DNA from 2 places in the Pseudomonas sp. m6p genome. Region 2 is predicted to be linked to the other one. Evidence: riboswitches for the same ligand, from Rfam matches in the RefSeq annotation. Region 2 holds a riboswitch; the other holds the start of a gene.
The links. Region 2 has a riboswitch for manganese ahead of mntP (manganese efflux pump MntP). Riboswitches for the same ligand answer to the same signal wherever they lie in the genome.

Region 1 (12,100 bases), 2.9 Mb from region 2:
CGCCACAGCTGACCGCGACCGTCGTAATGGTCGATGACCGCTGCCTGCCAGGTGTCTTCGTCGATGTAGAAGTCACGTTTGGCGTAGATATGGCGCTGACCCGGTTTCAGGGTCGCCACCACGTGCCAGACCCGACGCAGCTCGTAACGGGTCAGATCCTGATTGATGTGGCCAGCCTTGATGATGTCGGCGTACTTGAGGGTCGGCGAGTCGATCTTGTAGCTGTTGGAGGCGATGTACATCTCTTTCTTGCCTTCCAGCGCCCAGTCGTAGCGATCCGGCGCACCGTTGTACATGTCGAGGTTGTCGGAAGTGCGCAGACCATCCGCGGCAGTACCCGGCCCGTCATAGGACACTTGCGGTGCCTGACGTACACGGCGCTGGCCAGTGGCGTAAACCCAGGCCTTGCGCGGTTCCTTCACCTGGTCGAGGGTTTCGTGCACCAGCAGCACGGTACCGGCCAGACGTGCCGGCGCGGTCACTTTCTGCTTGAAGTAGAACAGGATGTTGCCCGGGTTGGCCGGATCGTAATCCTTCATCTTGTCGCGGAACACGAACTGGTCCTGGAAATACACCAGGCTGAACGAGCCGTTGGTTTGCGGCGTGGCCTGGGTGACCAGACGGGTCACGCTGCCACCGCGATAGCGGGTGATGTGGTTCCAGATCACCTCCAGACCGCTTTTCGGAATCGGGAACGGCACGGCGGTGTCGAAGTTTTCCAGACCGTTACCGCCGGCAACCAGATTGGTGGTGGTGGCGTTCTTCTTGATCGCGGCAAACACGTCATCCGGCACGGTCGAACCGCGATGGGACGGGTACACCGGCATCTTGAAGGTATCCGGGTAGCGCTTGAACATCGCGTACTGGCCCGGAGCGAGCTTGGCCTTGTACTGCTCGACGTTCTGCGCGGTGATGGTGAACAGCGGTTTTTCACTGCCGAACGGGTCGGACAGGAAACCCTTGCTGTCGACGGTACCGGCATTTTTCGGCAGCGGTTTCCAGGCCGGAATCGAACCGTCGGCGTTACCAGCCATTTCAGCGCCCATCGGCGTCAGGCTCTTGCCCAGTTTGTCGGCTTCGGCGGCGGGAACGGCCGCCATGACGCTGGTCGCCAGCAGCGACAGCCCCAGAACACCGGCTTGGAACAGACTCTTTGTTATTTTCATATGTGTGTTCGTCCTGAAAAAACTGTGCTTAGAAGTTCACGCCAACACTGAGGGCAACGAAGTCACGATCGTCCACGGTCGTGTAGTCGCCGCCAAAGAAGTTGGTGTAGGCCAGGCTCGCCGTGTAGGTGTTCTGGTATTCGGCATCCAGACCGAGGCTGATCGCCTTGCGACCTTCCTCGAAGTTGCCGCCTGGGCCTGGCGAGTAGCCTTTCACGTCATGCGACCAGGCCACGTTCGGCTTGAGGTTCACACCGGCGAACACGTCGCTGTAATCCCAGATCGCACGAGCGCGATAGCCCCACGAGGTCGAGGTGGTGAAACCGTCGTTGTTGCAGTTGCTGGACACGTTATCGCGCGACGCCCCCGGACCGGCACCGTTGATGGTCGAGGTGTTGAGGATCTGCGAGCAGGTGTTCAGACCGCCAGTGGCAGGCAATTCACCCGGGCCGAACACCGGGTCGCGGCCGTAACGGGCTTCGGACTTGCTTTCCAGACCACCGACGTGGGTCACGCCGACTTCACCCACCAGGGTCAGACGGTTGGCGCCCATCACCTGATCGAAGAAGTGCGTCAGAGTGGTTTGCAGTTGGGTGATCTCTTTGCGGTTGTAACCGTGCAGATCCTGGCCCGGCACGCCGTTAAGGACCGACGCATTGGTCAACGCGCCACCCAGCGGACGCACACCGGCAAACAGGATGTCGGTGGAGTTCAACTGTACCGGCGCATTCGGCCGGTAGCTGACCTCACCGCTCCACGCCGTACCGGTAGGCAAGGTGGTGGAGAAGCTCAGACCGTAGAGGCGAATGTCTTCAGGGTATTCGATGAAGTATTCCGAGTTGCCCGCGACCACCAGTGGCCCCAGCGCCCGGAATGGCCCCGGCAATGCTGCCACGCCGTTATAGATCGACTGTGGCGCGCCGGTGGCGCTGAAGATCGGCGCGCGGCTGTGATAGTTCATGAAATAGGCACCGAACTCGGTGGCCAGCGGGTCGAACATGTATTTGGCGGAAACGCCCCACTGTCCGCTGTCACGCGCATTGCGGTTAGGCGCACGGCGTACCAGCACACCCTCTTCGTTGACATCGACACCGGCGTTGGCCAACGGCCCGAGCGCAATCCCCGGAATGGTCGAGCGCTTGTTCAATACCCGCAGGTTGTCGTCGCAACCGGTGGTGACGATGTCCGGCTGCGAGAAGAACGTGCCGCAGTTGTCGGTTACGGTCTTCTGCCAGTCGATCTGATAGAAACCTTCGGCCGAAAGGTTTTCAGTAAGGCTCTGCGACACATAGAACATGTTGACCGGGATCAGACCTTCCTTGATCTCGGCACCCGGACGACGAAACGCGGACACGTCGATCGGGTTGATCGAGTTGATGCCACCGCCGATGAAGGTACTTTCGCCCCAGTTCACTACCTGCTTGCCCAGGCGCACCGAACCTGGCTCATCGGCAATCGAGTAGTTGTGGTAAACGAAGGCGTCGAGGATCTGCCCGCCGGAAGAACGCGCCGCCACATCGCGGTTGTGGTTGCTGACGTCCTTGTATTCCAGGTCCTGGTTCTGCAGCGCGAAGTCGTACCAGTATTTGCCCCGAACGAAGACTCCGGTGTCGCCGTATTTCAATTCGAGATCATGGATGCCTTTGAAGATCTTCGAGAAGGCTTGCCCGCTCTTGAAGTTCAGGTGGCCGTTGTCGGAGGTCTGGAACAGGCCCTTGCCGCCGTTGTTGACACCAATAAGGTCCTTGTTCGGCTGCTGAGTCGAGATACTCATGCCCAGGGAGAGCGAAGAGTCGAACTGACCTTCGATTTCACCGACGTTGAAACTGACGCCGAATGCGGGCCCGGCGAGCGTAGAGGCAAGACTGACGGCCAGAGGCAGTTTAGCCCGGCGCCAGAACTGGTTTACTGATGTCATCGACGCTACTCCATGTGCATTATTGTTATGGCATTGAGTACTTTTAAAAACGCCTGGAAGACCGGGAGCCAGTAGCTGCCCGACGTCACTCCAAAGTTGCATCGCCCCGTGTCGTGCGTGTGCCCCGTTCTTAAAAATCCTTGAGCGGACTATAGCCAGCAGGCGGGTATCGCTTGATCCCTCTAAAGTGTGATTTGCAGCTGCCGGCCACTCTGGAACAGTCCTTTCGCCAGTCCGACAGATGTCGGCTCGGCAAGGATGGCTGATTTTTTCGATTTAACAAGCCAAGCGCTTGCTTGGTGGGTCTGGCGCGCCGTTTTCGGCGCGCCAGCAGACACTTAAAGTGTCGAGAGGAAGGTGCTGTTGTTGGCCTGCCATTCGGTGATGTCGAGGCGGATGCGCTTCTTGTCGAGCTTGCCGACACTGGTCTTGGGAATTTCCGTAACAAGGGCGATCTGGCTCGGAATCGCCCACTTGCTCAAGTGCCCCAATTCCACGAACGGCTTGAGGTGTTCCTTGAGCTCGCGCGCGCCGATCTCGTGCCCTTCGCGGATCACCAGCAGCGCAAAAGGCCGTTCGCCCCACTGCGGATCGGCGATGCCCACCACTGCTACTTCACGTACCGCCACATGACGGCTGATCAGGTCTTCGAGGTCCAGCGAAGAGATCCACTCGCCGCCGGTCTTGATCACGTCCTTGATGCGGTCGCGGATGTCGATCACGCCCATGCTGTCGAGCGTTGCCACATCGCCGGTGTGCAGCCAGCCGCCGGCCCACAGTTCGGCGCCTTTCTGCGGCTCGTTGAAATAGCCTTCGGTCAGCCACGGTGCGCGCAACACCAGCTCGCCCTGGGTTTCGCCATCGGCGGGGAGGAAGTTGCCCTCGGCGTCGACGATCGCCGCTTCCACCAGCGGCCCGGGCACACCGGCCTTGATCCGGTAAGTGGTGCGCTCGTCTTCGGTGCCGGCCATCAGTTCGTCGTTGAGGTGCGCACACGAGACCAGCGGCCCGGTCTCCGACATGCCGTACGCAGCCGTCAACTGAATGCCCCGGGCCTTGGCGGTTTCATACAGCGTGCGATTGAGCGCACTGCCGCCGATGACGATTTTCCAGCCGCCGAAATCGGTGCCCTGCGCGCCTTTGGCGTTGAGCAGCATTTGCAGGATGGTCGGCACGCAATGGGAGAACGTGACCTTCTCCTTGCGCCACAGCTCGACCAGGAACTCCGGGTCGTAACGCCCCGGATAAACCTGCTTGAGCCCGAGCATCGTCGCCACGTACGGCAAACCCCAGGCATGCACATGGAACATCGGCGTGATTGGCATGTACACGTCGTTGGTGCCGAGCAGGCGCACGCTGTCGATCGCGCCCATGATCGTCGACACGCCCATGGTGTGCAGCACCAGTTGCCGATGGGTGAAATACACGCCCTTCGGATTGCCGGTGGTGCCGGTGGTGTAGAACGTGGTGGCGACGGAGTTCTCGTCGAAATCCTGAAAGTCGTAGTGCGCACTGGCGGCGGCCAGCAGTTGCTCGTACTCGCCGACCAGATTCGGCAGCTCGGCGGTCTTTTCCGGCAGATCGGTCAGCAGCAGGGTGTTCTCCACCGTGGTCAGATGCGGCGCGATGGCCTGATACAGTCCGACGAACTCACTGTTGACCAGCACGAAGCGGTCCTCGGCGTGGTTCATGGTGTAGAGGATCTGCTCCGGCGACAGGCGTACGTTGATGGTGTGAATCACCGCGCCGATCATCGGGATGGCGAACATGCACTCCAGGTAGCGATGGCTGTCCCAGTCCATCACCGCCACGGTGTCACCCGCCTTCACCCCGGCCGCCGTCAACACGTTGGCCAGCCGCGCAACCCGCTCGATCAGGGTCGGATAGCTGTAGCGCAACTGGTCTCGGTAGATGATCTCGCGGGTTTTCTCGTAACGGGCGCCGGACATCAGCAACCGCTTGATCAGCAATGGATACTGGTAGGCCCCATCGGCCGGGGGAATGACGCGAGTCTGCAACATATGAATCCCTTTTCTGGCTGCACGGTGTTGGCGTAGAGAGCATTACTCTAGAGCCGTTATACCCCAGCCAAATCAGCCGAAGGAATGATTTGCACAGCCGTACAAATGCTAGCTTTGCGCCAGCATTTGCCGGTATTCAGCGCCGATCAGGCCGCTTGCTCTTCTGTAGGAGCTGCCGCAGGCTGCGATCTTTTGATCTTCTAAAAGCAACATCAAAAGATCGCAGCCTGCGACAGCTCCTACAGGTGAGTATTGATCAATGCATCTCGGTGAACGCGATTTTCACGCCGAGAGCGATCAGTACCGCGCCCATGGTGCGGTCGAACCAATGGCCCATGCGGGCAAAACCGGCACGTACACGTTGCTGACTGAACAGCATCGCCACCAGGCAGAACCAGAACGCGGTCGCAACGGCCAGGTAAACCCCGTAACCCGCCTGCACCGCCAGTGGCGTGTGCGGGTTGATCACCACGGTGAACAGCGACAGGAAAAACAGCGTGGCTTTCGGGTTCAGGCCATTGGTGACGAAGCCTGAAGTGAAGGCGCCGCGCGCGGTACGCACGCCAGCTTCCTTGTGCAGGTCATCGGTAACGGTTTTCGCCGGCTGCGCGCGCAAGGCTTTGAAGCCGATGTACAGCAGGTAAGCGGCGGCGGCCCATTTCAAGGCGTTGAACAGCACGATCGACTGCGACACGATCAGGCCGATGCCCAGCAGCGAATAACCCACATGCAGGAAAATCGCCGTGCCCACACCCAGCGCGGTCCAGGTGCCGGCGCGACGACCATGGGTCACGCTCTCGCGCACCACCACGGCAAAGTCCGGGCCGGGGCTGGCCACTGCCAGCAGGTGGATCAGGGCAACGGTCAAGAACTCGGTCCAGTACATGGGGGCTCCTCTTTAATGAGTAAAAACAATTCATCAACTGGCTCAAACCCTGTGGCGAGGGCGCTTGCTCCCGCTCGGCTGCGCAGCAGCCGTAACCTGAAACACCGGTGTGCCTGACACAGTACGGTGAATGGGTTTGGGTCTGCTTCGCAGCCCAGCGGGAGCAAGCTCCCTCGCCACAGGGTATTGCGGGTGCTGTGCGTAACCAATTGTTTCATCTGGTAGGCTCGGCAGATTACGCCTTCCGTTCCAAGCACAAAAGGTACAGTTGATGACGAACCCGCGCCGCGCCGTATTCCTCGATCACCCGTCACTGGATCTCGGCGATCTTGACCTCAGCCCGTTGCGCGCCTGCTTCAGCGACCTGCAACTGTTCGCCCAGACCGCACCGGAACAAGTCGCCGAACGCCTGCACGGTGCCCGCGTGGCGATCACCAACAAGATCCGCATCGACGCCGCCGCGATGGCCGCCAATCCGGATCTGCAACTGATCCTGATCACCGCCACCGGCACCAACAACGTTGATCTGGACGCGGCCCGCGCCCACGGCATCACCGTGTGCAACTGTCAGGGTTACGGCACGCCGTCGGTGGCGCAGCACACGATCATGTTGCTGCTCAACCTCGCCACCCGCTTGGCCGATTATCAAAAAGCCGTCGGCGATGGTCGCTGGCAGCAAGCCAGACAGTTCTGCCTGCTGGACTACCCGATTGTCGAACTGGAGGGCAAAACCCTTGGCCTGCTTGGTCACGGTGAGCTCGGCGGCGCGGTCGCAAGGCTGGCCGAAGCGTTTGGCATGCGTGTGTTGCTCGGGCAGATTCCCGGCCGCCCGGCGCGGCCGGACCGTCTGCCGCTGAACGAATTGCTGCCGCAGATCGACGCCCTGACCCTGCACTGTCCGCTCAACGAACACACCCGGCACTTCATCGGCGCCCGCGAGCTGGCGGCGATGAACCCCGGCGCCTTTGTGGTCAACACCGCTCGCGGTGGTTTGATCGACGAGCAAGCCTTGGCCGATGCCCTGCGCAACGGTCACCTCGGCGGTGCGGCGACCGATGTGCTCAGCGTCGAACCGCCGGTCAACGGCAATCCGCTGCTGGCCGCCGACATTCCACGGCTGATCGTCACTCCGCACAACGCCTGGGGCAGTCGCGAAGCGCGGCAACGCATCGTCGGCCAATTGACCGAAAACGCCCAGGCATTCTTCAGCGGTAAAGCGCTGCGGGTCGTCAGTTGATAAACTGCGGCACTTTTTTTCCAAGGAGCAGTTATGGATCCGCGCAGTGAAGTACTGCTTCGTCAGGCCGAGTTATTCCAGGGTTCGCTGTTGTTGGCCGGTTTGCCTGCCGACGATCTGCTCGGGCGCCTGCCCAATGCGTTCGGCTGGTGCTGGCATGCCGGCGATCAGGCCGCTCTCGATGCGCGCTTCGAAGGTCGCAGCCATTTCGGCGTAAACGTGCCGGAGCGCGAGTTCGACAGCGCCGTGGTGTTTTTGCCCAAGTCCAAGGACCTGACCGATTACATCCTCAACGCGGTGGCCGCACGTCTGCCCGGGCGCGAGGTGTTTCTGGTCGGGGAAAAACGCAGCGGCATCGAGGGTGCGTCCAAGCAACTCAACCCGTTCGGCAAACCGCGCAAACTCGACAGCGCCCGTCACTGCCAACTGTGGCAAGTGACCGTGGCCAATGCGCCGGAAGCCAAATCGCTGGAAAGCCTGGCGCAGACTTACGAGCTGCCACTGGCCGAAGGCCCGCTTAAAGTCATCAGCCTGCCGGGCGTGTTCAGTCATGGCCGACTGGATCGTGGCAGCGCGCTGCTGCTGGAGCACCTGGACAAACTGCCGAGTGGTCATCTGCTGGATTTTGGTTGTGGCGCCGGGGTTTTGGGCGCGGCGGTCAAACGGCGTTATCCGCACAATCAGGTGACCCTGCTCGACGTCGATGCCTTCGCCGCCGCCAGCAGTCGTCTTACTTTGGCGGCCAACGGTCTGGAAGCCGAAGTGCTGACCGGTGACGGCATCGATGCTGCTCCCATGGGTTTGAACGCGATTCTGAGCAACCCGCCGTTCCATGTCGGGGTGCATACGGACTATTTCGCTACCGAGAACTTGCTGCGAAAAGCAGCCAAACATCTGAAAAATGGCGGCGAACTGCGCTTGGTTGCGAACAGCTTCCTGAAGTATCAGCCACTGATCGAAGAGCATCTGGGCGTGTGCGCGATCAAGGCCGAAGGCAATGGTTTCCGGATTTACCGGGCCAAGCGCGGCTGAAAATTAGCACTTGCCGAATGGATTCTGCCTAGGCAGAATCCGCTCCGTCCTAGGGGAGTAGTCTCCCACGAGCGCCACGCTCGTCCGGCATACGTCAACATACTTGATCCTCAGATCATGGCGTATGCGACCTCAGCGTCCGCATCAGACGGATCGCAGGGTTTGACAAGACCTATGACACGCACACCTTACCCGGGGCGGGAAGGCTGTACGTGTCATAGCCGTGTCGACCCGCCCCTTAGGAAATCCTGATGCTGGACTCGTTACTCGTTCCCACCGCAATCGTTGCCTTGGCCGAAATCGGCGACAAGACGCAACTGCTCGCGCTGATTCTCGCCGCTCGCTTTCGCAAACCCTGGCCGATCATTGCCGGTATCGTCGCCGCGACCCTGGCCAACCACGCGGCAGCCGGTGCGGTCGGCGCCTGGTTCGGCAGCTTCTTCTCCGATTCGGTACTGCACTGGATTCTTGCCGCGAGCTTCGCCGCCACTGCACTGTGGACGCTGGTCCCGGACAAGATGGATGACGATGAAGCCGGCACCGCGCGCAAGTTCGGGCCCTTCCTGACCACGCTGATCGCGTTCTTCCTGGCGGAAATCGGTGACAAGACCCAGATCGCCACCGTGATGCTGGCGGCGCAATACCCTGAGCTGTGGCTGGTGATTATCGGCACCACGGCAGGCATGCTGATTGCCAACGTGCCAGTGGTATTGGCGGGTAATTTTGCTGCGGAGAAATTGCCACTGACGTTGATCCGTCGCCTGGCGGCTTCGGCGTTCTTCATTCTGGCGATCGTTGCGGTGTACAAGGCGATGCAGAGCAGTGGCTGGATTTAAACCCGTAAGTCGGTAGACCGAGTTATCGTTCTTCGCGAGCAGGCTCGCTCCCACAGTGGAATGCATTCCAAAGGTGGGAGCGAGCCTGCTCGCGAAGGGGCCATCAGCCTTGCGGCAAAACCATCAGGATTTAGGGGCTTTTTCGTACAGCGGCATGACTTTTGGAATCGCCGCCTGCAACGAAGCGATCCGGCTGGACGAGGCCGGGTGAGTGCTCATGAATTCCGGCGGTGCGCCTTCCGAGGCTTTGCTCATCTTGTTCCACAAGGTGATCGCGGCATTCGGGTTATAGCCGGCGCGCGCGGCCAGTTCGAGGCCAATCAGATCGGCTTCGTTTTCATTGGCGCGGCTGTTGGGCAAGGTCATGCCGTAGTTGGCCACGGTGTCGGCCAGCGCCAGGCTGTCCTGGCCCAGACCGAACAGCGCACCGGCACCCTGCTTGGCCATTTCAATGCCATAAGCCTTGGACATCGCTTCACGACCGTGCTCGCGCAGGGCGTGGGCGATTTCGTGGCCCATGACGGCGGCGATTTCATCGTCGGTCAGCTTCAGGCTGTCGATCAGCCCGGTGTAGAAAATGATCTTGCCGCCGGGGCCGCAGTTGGCGTTGAGCTCATCGCTCTTGATCAGATTGACTTCCCATTGCCACTGCGCGGCATCCGGGCGGAAATTCGGTGCCTGGGCGATCAGCCGGTTGGCAATCGCCTGAACCCGCTTGGCCTCCGGGCTGGTCTTGTCCAGCACGCCTTTGCTCGACGCCTCGCCGACGGTCTTCTGATAGGACTGGGCATACATCTGGTCGACCTCTTGCGAGGACAGCATGCTGAACATGTACTGCTTGCGCTCCACGCCCACGGCTCCGCCGCTGGTGGTGTTGACCGACTGACAACCGGCCAGCAACAACGCTGCGCTCAGTGCACTTACAACCAATGTCTTGTTCATTCAAAAGCTCCCTGAAAACCTGCCGCGTATCCTAGGGGGTGAATTGTATCGGCGCCAGATACAACAGACGTGTTGCAGCGTCTTTCGGAAATTTCCCACGACTGCTGTCGTAAAAAATTCACAGCAACCGCCCAGCCTGCTGCCGCTGCGTCGTGCACCGATCCATTTGCGACATCATCCGCCGAATGTTCCGCTCGCCACTCATGGCGCAATGCCTGCTGCCGATACAACAGCGCAGACGTCCTCTTGCGTGCGGAGCTCCCATGAAGTTCAAGTCGATCCAGTTTTCCGTCGCCGCCCTGGCCGGCGCCATCGTCCTCAGCGTGGTCGCCGCGCTGGTGCTGTACGCGCTGTTTTCCGGCGCCCGCACTCAAGACATGGTGCAACAGCGCACCCAGGTGCAGTTTGAGCAGGTCATCGAACAGCGCCTGACCTCGCTGGCGCAGACCCAGGTCAGCCAGATCCAGCGCGAACTCGAAGCGCCGCTGCTGATTGCCGGCGGACTGGTGCGGGTCAATGCGCTGCTCGGTACACCGGGCGCCGACGGCCAGCCGCGACTGAGCATCAGCCGCGAGCAATTGATCAGCCTGATCAAGGAAAACGTCGAGCAGAACCCGAAGATTCTCGGTACCTACATCGGTTGGGAAAAGAACGCACTGGATCACAATGACGCGGCCTACGTCGGCAGCGCCGTGATCGGTATCGACCCTGCCAACGGACGCTTCCTGCCGTGGTGGTTCCGCAATACCGACGGCAGTCTGGGCGTGGACAAACTGGCCGATGTCGACGATCAGAAAACCCTGTCCACCGGGGTACGCGCCAGTGAGTACTACCTCTGCTCCAAGGAGACGAAAAAGCCCTGCGTGATCGATCCGGCGCCGTACAAGGTCGGCGACAAGGTCGTGATGCTCGCCTCGTTCATTGAACCGATCATGCTCAACGGCGCATTCCAGGGCATCGTCGGCGCCGACCTGTCGGTGAACTTCATTCAGGACATGCTTCTCGCCGCCAACCAGAAGCTGTACAGCGGCGCCGGGCAAATGGCCCTGATCGGCGGCAACGGCCGGATCGTGGCCTACACCCAGGACCCGAGCAAATTCGGTGAAAAGGTCAGCGACATTCTCGACGCCGAACAAATTGCCAACATGGCCAATCTCAAACGCGGCGAAGTCACCTACTCCGTCAACAAGGACAAGGGCCGTATCGAGTTGTACCTGCCATTCGGCATCGGCCAGACCGACGCGCGCTGGACCCTGATGCTGCAACTGCCGCTGAATGCGGTAATGGCCGATCTGCAGAAACTTCAGGCTGACCTCGATGCCCAGCGCAAATCCGACACCTTCGGCATGGCCATGGTCGGTCTGATCATCGCCGGCATCGGCCTGCTGGTGATCTGGCTGGTGGGCCACGGCATCGCCCGCCCCCTGAAGCAGATGGTCGCCATGCTCGATGACATTGCCAAAGGTGAAGGCGATCTGACCCGCCGTCTGAGCAGTGATCGCAGCGATGAACTCGGCTCGATTGCCAAAGGCTTCAACACCTTCCTCGCCAAGTTGCAGGCGATGATCACGCAGGTGGTGACCTCGGTGCAGAGCGTCAGCGATTCCTCCGAACACACGGCCGACATCGCCATTCGCACCAACATCGGCATTCAGAAACAAATGGCCGAGATCGATCAGGTCGCCACTGCCGTGCAGGAAATGACCGCCACTGCGCAAGACGTGGCGCGCAACGCCACCCAGGCGGCGCAAGCCGCCAGCCATGCGGATCAGGCCGCTGGCCAGGGCATGCAGATCGTCCGTGATACCTCGAATTCGATTGGTGCGCTGGCGCTGGAAATCGGCAAAGCCGTGGGCGTGGTGCAGACCCTGGCCAAGGACAGTGAAAACATCAACGCGATCCTGACGGCCATTCGCGGGATCGCCGAGCAGACCAACCTGCTGGCGCTGAACGCCGCGATCGAAGCGGCGCGTGCCGGTGAACAGGGGCGCGGCTTTGCCGTGGTGGCGGACGAGGTGCGCAATCTGGCGCAGAAGACCCAGAAGGCCACCGAAGAAATCCA
Region 2 (12,100 bases):
TGTGCATCCTCGTGGTGCGGCCGATCGTGATCAAACTGGTGGCGATGACGGTGCATCCGCATCGTTGATGATCCCCGTGCAGGAGCTGCCGAAGGCTGCGATCTTTTGATGTTGTTTTTGCAGATCAGAAGATCGCAGCCTTCGGCAGCTCCTACAGGGAGCGGTTCGGCAATGCCGTCGGGCAAAAACAATCGAAACTTCGCGCGCTCCCAAACTGTCCAGACCCATGTACCGCCCGGCGGATGTCTCGCCGGGCAGGCTTCATGCATCGGTGACAGGCGAGGAACGAAATGACGACGACAGTGGGCGATTTTCTGGTTGAGCGGCTCAGCCAATGGGGCGTCACGCGGATTTTTGGTTATCCGGGAGACGGCATCAATGGCGTGTTCGGCGCGCTCGCCCGAGCCAATGGCAAGATCGAATTCGTTCAGGCCCGGCACGAAGAAATGGCCGCGTTCATGGCGTCGGCCCACGCCAAGTTCACTGGCGAGTTGGGCGTGTGCATCGCCACTTCGGGACCGGGTGCTTCGCACCTGATCACCGGCTTATACGACGCACGCATGGATCATCAACCGGTACTGGCGATTGTCGGCCAGCAGGCACGGACGGCGCTCGGCAGTCATTACCAGCAGGAGCTGGATCTGGTCTCGATGTTCAAGGACGTGGCCGGGGCGTTTGTGCAGCAGGCGTCGGCGCCGTCGCAGGTGCGTCATCTGCTTGATCGCGCCGTGCGCACGGCGGTTGGCGAGCGGCGGGTGACGGCGATCATTCTGCCCAATGATTTGCAGGATCTTGAGTATGAACCTCCGGCGCGGGCGCATGGCACCGCGCATTCCGGCGTCGGATACACCAAGCCGAAAGTGCTGCCCTACGAGGCGGATCTGCAGCGCGCTGCCGACGTTTTGAACAGCGGTGAAAAAGTCGCGATTCTGGTCGGCGCTGGCGCGTTGCAAGCGACGGATGAAGTGATCGCCATCGCGGAAAAACTCGGTGCTGGCGTGGCCAAGGCGTTACTTGGCAAGGCCGCGCTGCCGGACGATTTGCCGTGGGTCACCGGCAGTATCGGCCTGCTGGGCACCGAGCCGAGCTATAAGATGATGAGCGAGTGCGACACTTTGTTGATGATCGGCTCGGGTTTTCCCTATGCCGAATTTCTGCCCAAGGAAGGTCAGGCGCGCGGCGTGCAGATCGACCTGCAGCCGGACATGCTCAGCCTGCGTTACCCAATGGAGGTCAATCTGGTCGGTGACTCCGCCGAAACCCTCGCTGCGCTGCTGCCGTTGCTCGAACAGAAGACCTCGCACAAGTGGCGCAAAAAGATCGAGGGCTGGCGCGGCAGTTGGGAGAAAACCCTGGAAAAGCGTGCGATGGCCAAAGCCGATCCGATCAATCCGCAGCGGGTGGTGTACGAGCTGTCACCGCGCCTGCCGGATCAGGCGATCATTACCAGTGACTCGGGTTCCTGTGCCAACTGGTACGCGCGTGATCTGAAGATTCGCCGCGGCATGCAATGTTCGCTGTCCGGTGGCCTGGCCTCGATGGGCGCCGCCGTGCCGTACGCGATTGCCGCCAAGTTTGCCCATCCCGAGCGCGCGGTGATTGCGCTGGTGGGTGACGGTGCGATGCAGATGAACAACATGGCCGAACTGATCACCGTTGCCAAATACTGGCGCCAATGGAGCAGCCCGAAATGGATCTGCGCGGTGTTCAACAACGAGGATCTGAATCAGGTCACCTGGGAGCAGCGGGTGATGGAGGGCGATCCTAAGTTCGAAGCCTCGCAGAGCATTCCCGATGTGCCGTATCACCTGTTCGCCATTTCCATCGGCCTGAAAGGGATTTTCGTCGACCGCGAAGAAGACGTCGCTGCCGCCTGGGAGCAGGCGCTGGCCTCGGACGTGCCGGTGCTGATCGAGTTCAAGACCGACCCCAACGTGCCGCCGTTGCCGCCGCACATCAAGCTCGAACAGGCGAAGAAATTTGCCACGACCTTGCTCAAGGGCGACCCGGACGAGGCGGGGGTAATCGTGCAGGCCGCCAAGCAGGTACTGGCCAGCGTTCTCCCCGGCAAAAAATAACCACGACAGGCGCTTCCCGCCCCCCACGTCGGTGAGCGCCGCCGAAACCTGTGGGCGCGAGCTTGCTCGCGAAAGCGTTGTGTCAGGCGCAGCGATTGTGGAGGTGCCGACGCCTTCGCTGGCAAGCCAGCTCCCACAGGTATTTCGTTGTGCCTGAAATCTGTGAACGAGACCGTGGAGATTTTCATGCGTGAAGCGGCGAAGGTACTTTTCTGATGTTCATCGGTTGCGCGGGCTGGAGTCTGGGGCGTGAGTATTGGCCGCAGTTTCCGGCCGAGGGCACGCATCTGCAGCGCTATGCGGCGCTGTTCGACTGCGTGGAAATCAACAGCTCGTTTTATCGGCCGCATCGGCGTCAGACCTATGCGCGCTGGGCGGATTCGGTGCCGCCGGGCTTTCGTTTTTCGGTGAAGGTGCCAAAGCAGATCACTCATGAGTTGCGTCTGCAAAACTGTGATCAAGCGCTGGACGAGTTTCTCGGGCAGTGCGAGGGCTTGGCCGATCGGCTGGGGTGTTTGCTGGTGCAACTGCCACCGTCGCTGGCCTTTGAGCCGGCAAGTGCAGAGGCGTTTTTCGTGGCATTGCGTCAACGCTTCGCCGGTGACGTGGTGCTTGAGCCACGGCATGAGTCATGGGTAACGGCAGCGCCGATGTTGCAGGCTTATCGGATTGCCCAGGCCATGGTCGATCCGTCGCGGATCAGTACCGACGGTTCGGCGCAGGGCTGGACGGGAGTGCGCTATTGGCGACTGCACGGGTCGCCACGGATTTATCACAGTGCTTATGAGATGCCTTATCTGCAGCAACTTGCGCAGGACATGCAGCTTTGCGCTGCTGATGGGGCCAGCGTCTGGTGCATCTTCGACAACACCGCCAGTGGCGCCGCGTTGGGCAACGCGATGACACTGGCGGCGCTGAGCCGGGCCTGAATCAGGCTGCCAAGTGCTCATACAGAATGGTCGCGCCGACGATCATCAGCACCACGCCACCAACCATTTCCGCACGCTTGCCGACGACCGCACCGAGCACCCGGCCGAGCATCACGCCAATGGTCACCATGGTCATGGTTGCCACGCCGATGGCCGCTGCCGCCACCCAGATATTCACGTCGACAAACGCCAGACCGACGCCGACCGCGAGCGCGTCAATGCTGGTGGCGAACGCGGTGACCGCCAGAATCAGGAACGAGTGCTGACCGGGTTTTTCTTGTTCCTCGTCTTCGTGCTTCAGGCCGTTATAGATCATGTGCAGACCGAGGATCAACAGCAGGGTGAAGGCGATCCAGTGGTCCCATTCGGCGACCCAGCGGGTGGCAGCCTGGCCGATCAGCCAGCCGATGATCGGGGTGATGGCTTCGATCACGCCGAAGATCAGGCCGGTGCGCAGCGCTTCGCTCAGACGTGGTTTGTGCAGGCTGGAGCCTTTGCCGATGGCTGCGGCGAACGCATCCGTGGACATGGCCAAAGCAAGGAATATGAGGGAAACAGGATTCACGGGGGCACACTTCCAGTCGGGCTATGAGTCAACGACACAACCACACGCCCGACTTCAGGCATGGATGTGTCGTCGGTCTCACCAACCAAAAGGTGTTCGTACCACGGCAGGTTGCCGAGAATGTTGATACGAACGCTTCCGAGGGACTCGGAAACAGGCTACTCCCCAACGAGGCTGCGAATCTTATGGGGGCAAACATGAAAATTTTGTCAAAAGCATTGAGGCGATCGATAAACGCAAGACTCTGTGGCGAGGGAGCTTGCTCCCGCCGGGTCGCGAAGCGGCCCTTCTTTTGTCGAACAGCAGAAGGCCTGCTGCGCAGTCCAGCGGGACGGTGCGACGATTCGACAAGCTCCCTCGCCACAGATATCTTCACACAGAGTTACGCTCGAACCTGTCAGCTCAGCGCTCCTCATTGATCCGCAACTGCGCGCACAACCCGCCCTGCGGCCGGTTGTACAGCTGCAACGTGCTGCCGATCTTGCTGACGATCATCTGCACGATCGCCAGCCCCAGCCCGGCGCCGTTGCCGTGGCCGTGGCTGTAGAAACGCTCGAACAGCCGCGCGTATTCCTGCTCGTTGATACCGGGGCCGGCGTCCTCGACGCTGATGTACACCGCGCCGCCCGCCTGCGGTTGCACCTGGACTCGCACCTCGCTGCCCGGCGGGGCGAAATTCAGGGCGTTGGTCACCAGGTTCTGCAAGGCGATGGCGAGGGCTACCGGGTCGGTGTCGACCGGGCAGTGGTGGTCGCTGTCGAGGAACAGTTCGACGTCCTTCTCCATGGCCAGCGGTGCCAGTTCGGCAAGCTCTTCGCGCACCAGTTCGGTCAGATCCACAGTGCGGGTGTCGGGATTGGCCAGGTGCGGTTCGATGCGCGCCATGGTCAGCAATTGACTGGCGATGCGCGTCGCCCGATCCACTGCGCTGAGCAGATATTCCAGTGCCTCTTCGCGTTGTTGCGGCGTGGCGGCCAGTTGCGCGTTTTGCGCGTGGATCCGCAGAATCGCTAGCGGAGTGCGCAGTTCATGGGCGGCGTCGGCGATGAAGCGTCGCTCCCGCGCCAGCAGATTGTCGATCTGCTGCAACAGGCGATTGAGCGCGGTCTGCATCGGCTCCAGATCATGCGGCAGGGGGCTGAGGTGCAGCGGTTTCAGGGTTTCGGTATCTCGTCCGCGAATGCTCTGCGCCATCGCCCGCAGCGGTTGCAGGCCCCAGCCGATGGTCAGCCAGATCAGCGCGGCCAGCAGCGGTACGCCGATCAGGCTCGGCCATAACGTGTGGCCGACGATGCGCTCGATCAGGTCCTGACGGATGTCGTCGCGCTCGCCGACCCAGATCAGCAATCCTTGCTGCGAATCCTTGAGCAGAAACGCGCACCAGTCGCGGCCATTCTCCATCAGGTCATGCGAGCCGAGGGTGGTGGGCGGCGCTGCAAGCTCCGGCGCTTCGGCCGAGCGCACCAGCAATTGCCCGTCGCTGCGCCAGACCTGAAAAGTCAAACGGGTTTCGTAAGGGTGCGCAGCCTCGCCGTCGCCGACCCGGCTCATGGCGTCATCGAAGGCCTGATAGAGCCGGCTCCAGTCGTTGTCGCCGGGTGCGCGCTGGGCCAGCACGCCTTGCAGCAGGCGCGCGCTTTGTGCCAGCTGGGCATCGTAGACTTCTTCGATTTCATGGTGACTGTCGCGCAGCACCAGCCAACTGATCAGCAGGTCGCCGATCAATACCAGAATCAGTACCGGCACCAGAATCCGCGCACGGATGGAAATCATGGCTTTAGCTCCAGCACATAGCCGACGCCGCGCACGGTGCGGATCAATTCGCTCGAGAGTTTTTTGCGCAGGTTGTGGATCAGCACTTCGAGGGTGTTGCTTTCGACCCGGTCCTGCCAGCCGTACAGCGCTCGCGACAGGCGTTCGCGGGTGACGACCTTGCCCGGGCGAGCCATCAGTTGATGCAGCAGTTGATATTCCATCGGCGTCACCACCACGTCAGTGCCGCGCCAGCTGACCTGCTGCGTGACCGGATCGAGACACACGCCCGCATGCTCAAGCACCGGTTGCGCACGGCCCTGACTGCGGCGCAGCAGGGCGCGAATGCGCGCCTTCAATTCATCGACGTCGAAGGGTTTGATCAGGTAGTCGTCGGCGCCGGCATCCAGCCCGGCAATGCGCTCGGCGGTGCCGTCGCGGGCGGTGAGGATCAGCACCGGCAAGTCCTGTTGTTCGCCACGCAAGCGTTGCAGCAGCGCCAGACCGTCGAGCCGTGGCAGGCCGAGGTCGAGCAACAACAAGTCGAAGCTTTCACTGCGCAGGGCGTGCAGGGCGCTGGCCCCGTCCTGCAACCAGTCGAGGGTGTAGCCTTCACTGCCGAGGGCAACGCGAATGCCTTGACCGAGGGCGCGATCATCTTCGACCAGCAATAGGCGCATAACGGATTCTCTTGAGGAAACATGGCGGTTGACCGGCGGCATCATGCCGCTGTGCAGCCGGCTGTGGCAGCTGACCCGACGGGAAAGATGTAACGACTCGTTGCCAACTAAGCTTCGACTAAGGTTGCTTTTGCACAGTGAGGCCTTCCTCATCGAGCGAGAGTGTTTCCATGCGCAAACTTCTGCTGTTGTCCCTCATCGTTGCCAGCCCATTGGCCGTCGCCGGCCCGCAATGCACCACCGCCGAACGCTCGCAATGGCAAGACCAGAAAGCCTTTCAGGAGCAGCTCAAGGCTCAGGGCTACGAGATCAGCAAATTCAAGGTTACCGACGGCAACTGCTACGAGATCTACGGCTTCGACAAGGACAAGCGCAAGGTCGAGATCTACCACGACCCGGTCAGCGGCAAAGCGGTGAAAACCGAGATCAAGGGTTGATGCCGAGCGCGTCCGTGCGCCTGTGGGACCCCGTGGTGCGGCTGTTTCATCTGTCCATCGCGGGCGTCTTCGTCGCCAACTACTTCTTCAATGAAGCCGGTGACGTCTGGCATGTCTGGCTCGGCTATTACGCCATGGGCTGGCTGCTGGTGCGGCTGGTATGGGGCTTTGTCGGGCCGCGCAGTGCGCGCTGGGCGGATTTCTGGCCGACACCGACGCGGTTGATCGCTCATGCGCGCTCGCTGATTGCCGGACGGCCCGAGCATCGCCTCGGGCATTCGCCGATGGGTGCGCTGGTGATGATTTTGATGCTGCTGGCAATGTTCACCGCTGGCGTGAGCGGTTGGGCCATGGAAGAGGTCGATGCCTTGTGGGGCGCCGATTGGCCGTTGCAGGTGCACGAAACCGCTACCGACACCTTGCTGGTGCTGGTCTGCCTGCACATCGCCGCCGCGCTGTTCGAAAGTTTTCTGCTGCGCGACAACTTGCCGTTGTCGATGCTCACCGGACGCCGACGGCGCTTGCCGGACGATCCGCCGCGCTGACAGGGATGTTTTGTCGATTGCCCTCCATCCTGTTTTTGCCGTGAGTCCACTATGCGTGCGCTTCCCGATCGCTTGAAACTTATCCTCGGCGGACTGGCCGTGAGCCTGATTTTCTGGGGTGCCTGGCGCAGCCATCCGGCCCATGTGCTGGCGCCGTTTGCCGTAACGGCGCCGCCGGTCGATGCCTCGCTGCAGGCACCTGAGCCGCTGTACAGCAGTCGCTTCGTCTCCTCGCAATTGAATGATTTCGTGCACTCGTCGTCGGTGACCGCACTGCCGGGCGGCGACCTGATGGCGGTGTGGTTCGCCGGTTCCCGCGAAGGCGCCGCCGACGTGCAGATCCGTACCGCCCGCTATGACGCCGACAGCGCGGAGTGGGGCGCCGAGCAGGTGTTGGCCACCCGCGAATCGACCCGCGACGGCACCCGCCGCTACATCCGCAAACTGGGCAATCCGGTGATCGCCCTCGCGCCGGATCAACGGTTGTGGATGTTTTATGTCTCGGTATCCGTGGGCGGCTGGGCCACCAGTGCGATCAACGTGATGGTCTCGGATGATTTCGGGCGCAACTGGTCGGCGCCGCGACAGCTGATCACTTCACCGTTCTTCAACATCAGTACGCTGGTGCGCGCCGCGCCGGTGTTCCATGCCGACGGCTCGATCGGTTTGCCGGTGTATCACGAGTTCATGGGCAAATTCGCCGAGTACCTGTACCTGAGCGCCGACGGCGCGGTGATCGACAAATTCCGTATCAGCCGTGGCAAGCATTCGTTGCAGCCAACCATTGTGCCGCTGGACGGACAACGTGCCGTGGCCATGCTGCGTTATGCCGGCGACACTCATCATCGAGTACTGGCCAGCCGCACCGAGAATGCCGGGCAGACCTGGAGCGAGCCGTATCCGCTGGAACCGGCCAACCCCAATTCGTCGCTGGCGGCCGTGGGTACCGACGACAACGGTTTGCTGGTGGCGCTCAATGATCTGCAGGACGGACGCTTCAAACTCAGCCTCTACGGCACCGATGCCAACCTGAGCAACTGGCGCAATGTGATCGAACTCGATCAGTCGCCCGATCCGCTTGGCCAGCCGTTCGCCCCCGAAGCCTACAAAGCAATCATCGGCGAAGGCTTTCGTGCTTCCAGCGGGGCGCGTCGTCTGCCGCTGGAAGCGCGCTTTCTGAGCAATCTGGACTACCGGGTGTGCAAGCCGCAGGGCTGTGATTTCGAGTACGAGTATCCGTACTTCAGTCGCGGCAGCGATGGGCTCTATCACCTGGTGTATTCGTGGAATAACACCTTCATCAAACACGTCAGCTTCAATGAAGCGTGGCTCGAGGAGCGCCTGTGATGCTGTTGCTCTGGCAAGCCCATTTGACGTTCGTCCTGCTCGCTTTTGTCTTGCTCGGCTCGCTGCACTTCACGCAACGCTGGCGTCCGTGGCTGTTGCCGCTGCTGGCGCTGGTCAGCTTTGTGCCAGTCAACGATCTGCCGTTAGCGGCGTACGTGCGCAGTGTCACCGATGATCTGGCGATTACCACGCTGGTGTTGCTCGGCTGGGCCAGTCTGGTCCGATTGGGCGTGGTCGAGCGGCAGACGTTGTCGGCACGGGTGCAGGTGCTGGTGTTGTTTACCGTGCTGGCCGCGCTGTTGTACCCGGCGACGATGGGCCTGACCTATTTCGATCCGTACCGCTGGGGCTTCAACCCACGGCCGATGATCGTTTGTATCGGTGTGCTGGCACTGACGCTGTTGTGGCTGCGCAACACGCTGGCCGTGTCGATGTTCGCGCTGGGCACGCTGGCGTTCGCCTTGCGTCTCAAGGCTTCGGAAAACTATTGGGACTACCTGATCGATCCGCTGCTGCTGGGTTACTGCCTGGTCACCGCTGCGGCGCTATGCATCCGCGAGGTCTGGCGTCTGCTGCGAGCCGCACCGGCAAGCACGACATCTTCTATTTGAACCAACGACACTGAGGTCAATGATGGGCTGGTTGCAATCGCGACGCCTGCGCTACGGCGTGGGTGCGGCAGGTTTGGCGTTCTTGTTGTTTGCCCTGCTCAGGCTGGTGTTCGTGCTGGGTTTCTCCGGGATCGCGCCCAGTGAGTTCCTCGACAACCCGGCACTACGCGAAACCCTCGGGATCGGTTTGCGCTTCGACCTGCGCCTCGCCGTGTTGCTGATCCTGCCGTTGGCGCTGCTGGCCTGGGTGCCGCGCTGGAATCTCACGCGTCTGCCGTGGTTACGCTGGGTCGCACGGGTTTACTGGCTGCTGGCGCTCGGTGTGATCGGCCTGTTGTACATCATCGATTTCGGTCATTACGCCTATCTTGGCGTGCGGATCAACGCCACGGTGCTGCGTTATCTGGAAGATGCGCAAATCTCACAACAGATGGTCTGGGAAACCTACCCGGTGCTGTGGATTGCACTCGGCTGGCTGGCGGTGCTGGGCGTCTGCTTCTACGGACTTTTGCAGCTGGAACGGCTGACGCTGGCCCGCGAACCCAAGGTTATCCAGCATCCATCGCTGGCATTCGGCACCGGGCTAAGCGTGGTCGTGGTGCTGCTGGCGCTGCTCGGTCGGGTCGACAATCTCAACCTGGAAAACCCGGTGCCGCTGCGCTGGAGTGATGCGTTCTTTTCCGGTAACGCGCAGATCGCCGCAGTCGGTCTGAACCCGGTGCTGTTCCTGTACGACACGCTGAAAACCGGGCAGGCGCAATTCGATGAGGCGCAGGTGCGCGAGCACTATCCAGTGATTGCCCGCTATCTGGGCGTGGATCGACCGGACCCGCAAAGCCTGACGTTCGAACGTCAGCAAGGCGTGCAGCCGTATCGGCTGCCGGGCACGCCAAACGTGATGTTCGTCATGCTCGAATCGCTGGGCACCAGCGCTGTCGGCGCCTACGGCAATCCGTTGAACCCGACGCCAAACCTCGATCAATTGGCGGCCCAAAGCTGGTTCTTCAAACACTTTTATGTGCCAGTCACCGGCACTGCGAAAACCGTGTGGGCGAGCATCACCGGTGTTCCCGACGTGACTCGCCGCGAGACCGCAACGCGCCATCCGCTGATCACCCGCCAGCACACGCTGATCAACGCGTTCACCGATTACCAGAAGCTCTACATGATCGGCGGCAACGCCGGCTGGGCCAATATCAATGCGCTGATCCAACAGAGCATCGACGGCGTGCGCCTGTATCAGGAAAGTGACTGGCGTTCGCCGCTGGTGGACGTGTGGGGGATTTCCGATCTGGATCTGTTCAAGGAGAGCGACCGCATCCTGCGCGACTTGCCGAAGGACCGACCGTTCTTCGCTTACGTGCAAACCTCGGGCAACCATCGGCCGTTCACCATTCCCAAGGACAACGACGGCTTCCAGGTCAGCAACCTGTCGCTGGAACAGGTGCAGGCCGCTGGGTCACGTAGCGTCGAGCAATACAACGCGGTGCGCCTGCTGGATTTCAATATCGGCAAGTTGATGGAGCTGGCCAAGGCCGGCGGCTATTACGACAACACGATTTTTGTGTTCTTCGGCGACCACAACACCCGCATCAGCCAGATCCCGCACATGCCGCCGGCGTTCGAGCAACTGGGGCTGGAAAGCAATCATGTGCCGATGCTGATTCATGCGCCGGGGCTGCTGGCGCCAAAGGTCATCGAGGAAGCCGTGGGGCTGATGGATCTGCTGCCGACGGTGGCGGGGATGGCTGGCGTGCCGTTCAGCAATGGTGCGATGGGCCGCGATGTCCAGCAACCGGCGCCGGAAGGTGAGCGCGTAGTGCCGCTGGTGCTGCGCGAGGGCACGTTTCCGGTGATTGGCGGGGTGACCAAGAATTTCCTCCTGCAAATGCAGCATGACGGCAGCTCGCCGACTCTGCATGACCTGGCGTCGAACACGCCGCTAGACAACGTCGCCGGGCAAAATCCCGAGGAATTCCAGCGCCTGGTGGAGCTGACGCGGGGCCTGCACGAGAGTGCGCGGCTGATGCTGTATCGCAACGTGCGCTGACCGGGCTGCACCCGGTCAGCGCAGTGTTTTCAGCGGTTGAGGAAGGCCAGCAGATCCTCATTCAGCGCCTGAGCGTGGGTCACGGCAAAACCATGGGGCGCGCCGGCGTAGACTTTCAGCTCGGCGCCCTTGATCTGCGCGGCGGCCTGTTTGCCGGTGGTTTCGAACGGCACGATCTGATCGCCGTCACCGTGGATTACCAGAGTCGGCACGTCGATCTTCGCCATGTCCGGGCGGAAGTCGGTTTGCGAGAACGCGGTGACGCAATCCACGGTGCCTTTGAGCGAGGCGAGCAGGGCGACGTTCAGGGTTTGCGTGAGCACGCCGTCGGAGACTTTTTGGCCCTGATTGGTGCCGTAGAACGGCGCGGCGAAATCAGCGATGAATTGCGCGCGATCCTTGAGCAGACCTGCCTTGATCCCATCGAACACCGAGGTGTCGACACCTTGCGGGTAGTCGGCTTTTTTGCCGAACAATGGCGTCACTGCACCGAGCAGCACCAGCCCGGCAACGCGCTCGCTGCCGTGACGAGCGATGTAGCGGCTGACGTCACCGCCGCCCATGGAGAAGCCGACCAGCGTGACATCGCGCAGGTCGAGGTGGTTGATCAGTTGCGCGATGTCATCGGCAAAGGTGTCGTAGTCGTAGCCGGTCCATGGTTGATCGGAGCGGCCGAAACCACGGCGGTCGAAGGCAATTGTGCGGTAGCCGCGACTGCTCAGGTATTCCATCTGGTATTCCCACATGTCGGCATCCAGCGGCCAGCCATGGCTGAACAGCACGGGCTTGCCGCTGCCCCAGTCCTTGAAATAGATCTGTGTGCCGTCATCGGTAGTGAATGTGCTCATGGAAACTCCTTGCTTGAGTACGCGTTGGGGAGGGGCTGTAAAAGCAGGATTCACTATCCGCGCAATCGACCGTGGCCACTTGTATGCAGGTGCTGCGCTGGCGGCGTGGTTCTTTTCCGCGAACACAGTTGTAAGATGCAACCACACGCTGGATTTGACGGAGAAACACCCTGTGAAGCGCAAAAGCCTGCACGGCAACGCCTGCCCGGTCGCCCGTACGCTGGATCTGATCGGCGACTGGTGGTCGCTGCTGATCAT

Region 1: it holds a riboswitch for manganese, as region 2 does, so the genes downstream of both, ACYZUM_RS21035 (TMEM165/GDT1 family protein) here and mntP (manganese efflux pump MntP) in region 2, are expected to answer to the same signal.

What each region holds. Positions count from the first base shown of each region.
Region 1 covers NZ_CM147084.1:4,632,449-4,644,548, forward strand. The annotation lists gene ACYZUM_RS21005 (DUF1329 domain-containing protein) at 1-1,166, opposite strand, end outside; gene ACYZUM_RS21010 (DUF1302 domain-containing protein) at 1,195-3,084, opposite strand; gene ACYZUM_RS21015 (fatty acid--CoA ligase) at 3,423-5,105, opposite strand; gene ACYZUM_RS21020 (LysE family translocator) at 5,362-5,991, opposite strand; gene ACYZUM_RS21025 (2-hydroxyacid dehydrogenase) at 6,263-7,228, shown strand; gene ACYZUM_RS21030 (class I SAM-dependent methyltransferase) at 7,262-8,260, shown strand; yybP-ykoY riboswitch at 8,300-8,439, shown strand; gene ACYZUM_RS21035 (TMEM165/GDT1 family protein) at 8,512-9,096, shown strand; gene ACYZUM_RS21040 (M48 family metallopeptidase) at 9,220-10,038, opposite strand; partial or broken gene ACYZUM_RS21045 (HAMP domain-containing protein) at 11,391-11,588, shown strand; gene ACYZUM_RS21050 (methyl-accepting chemotaxis protein) at 11,700-12,100, shown strand, end outside.
Region 2 covers NZ_CM147084.1:1,755,289-1,767,388, forward strand. The annotation lists gene ACYZUM_RS08020 (DUF2798 domain-containing protein) at 1-68, shown strand, start outside; gene ACYZUM_RS08025 (thiamine pyrophosphate-requiring protein) at 291-2,078, shown strand; gene ACYZUM_RS08030 (DUF72 domain-containing protein) at 2,294-3,007, shown strand; gene mntP (manganese efflux pump MntP) at 3,009-3,572, opposite strand; yybP-ykoY riboswitch at 3,581-3,751, opposite strand; gene ACYZUM_RS08040 (ATP-binding protein) at 3,975-5,345, opposite strand; gene ACYZUM_RS08045 (response regulator) at 5,342-6,004, opposite strand; gene ACYZUM_RS08050 (PepSY domain-containing protein) at 6,175-6,441, shown strand; gene ACYZUM_RS08055 (cytochrome b/b6 domain-containing protein) at 6,441-6,986, shown strand; gene ACYZUM_RS08060 (sialidase family protein) at 7,038-8,333, shown strand; gene ACYZUM_RS08065 (hypothetical protein) at 8,333-8,944, shown strand; gene ACYZUM_RS08070 (LTA synthase family protein) at 8,967-10,994, shown strand; gene ACYZUM_RS08075 (alpha/beta fold hydrolase) at 11,024-11,842, opposite strand; gene ACYZUM_RS08080 (winged helix-turn-helix transcriptional regulator) at 12,015-12,100, shown strand, end outside.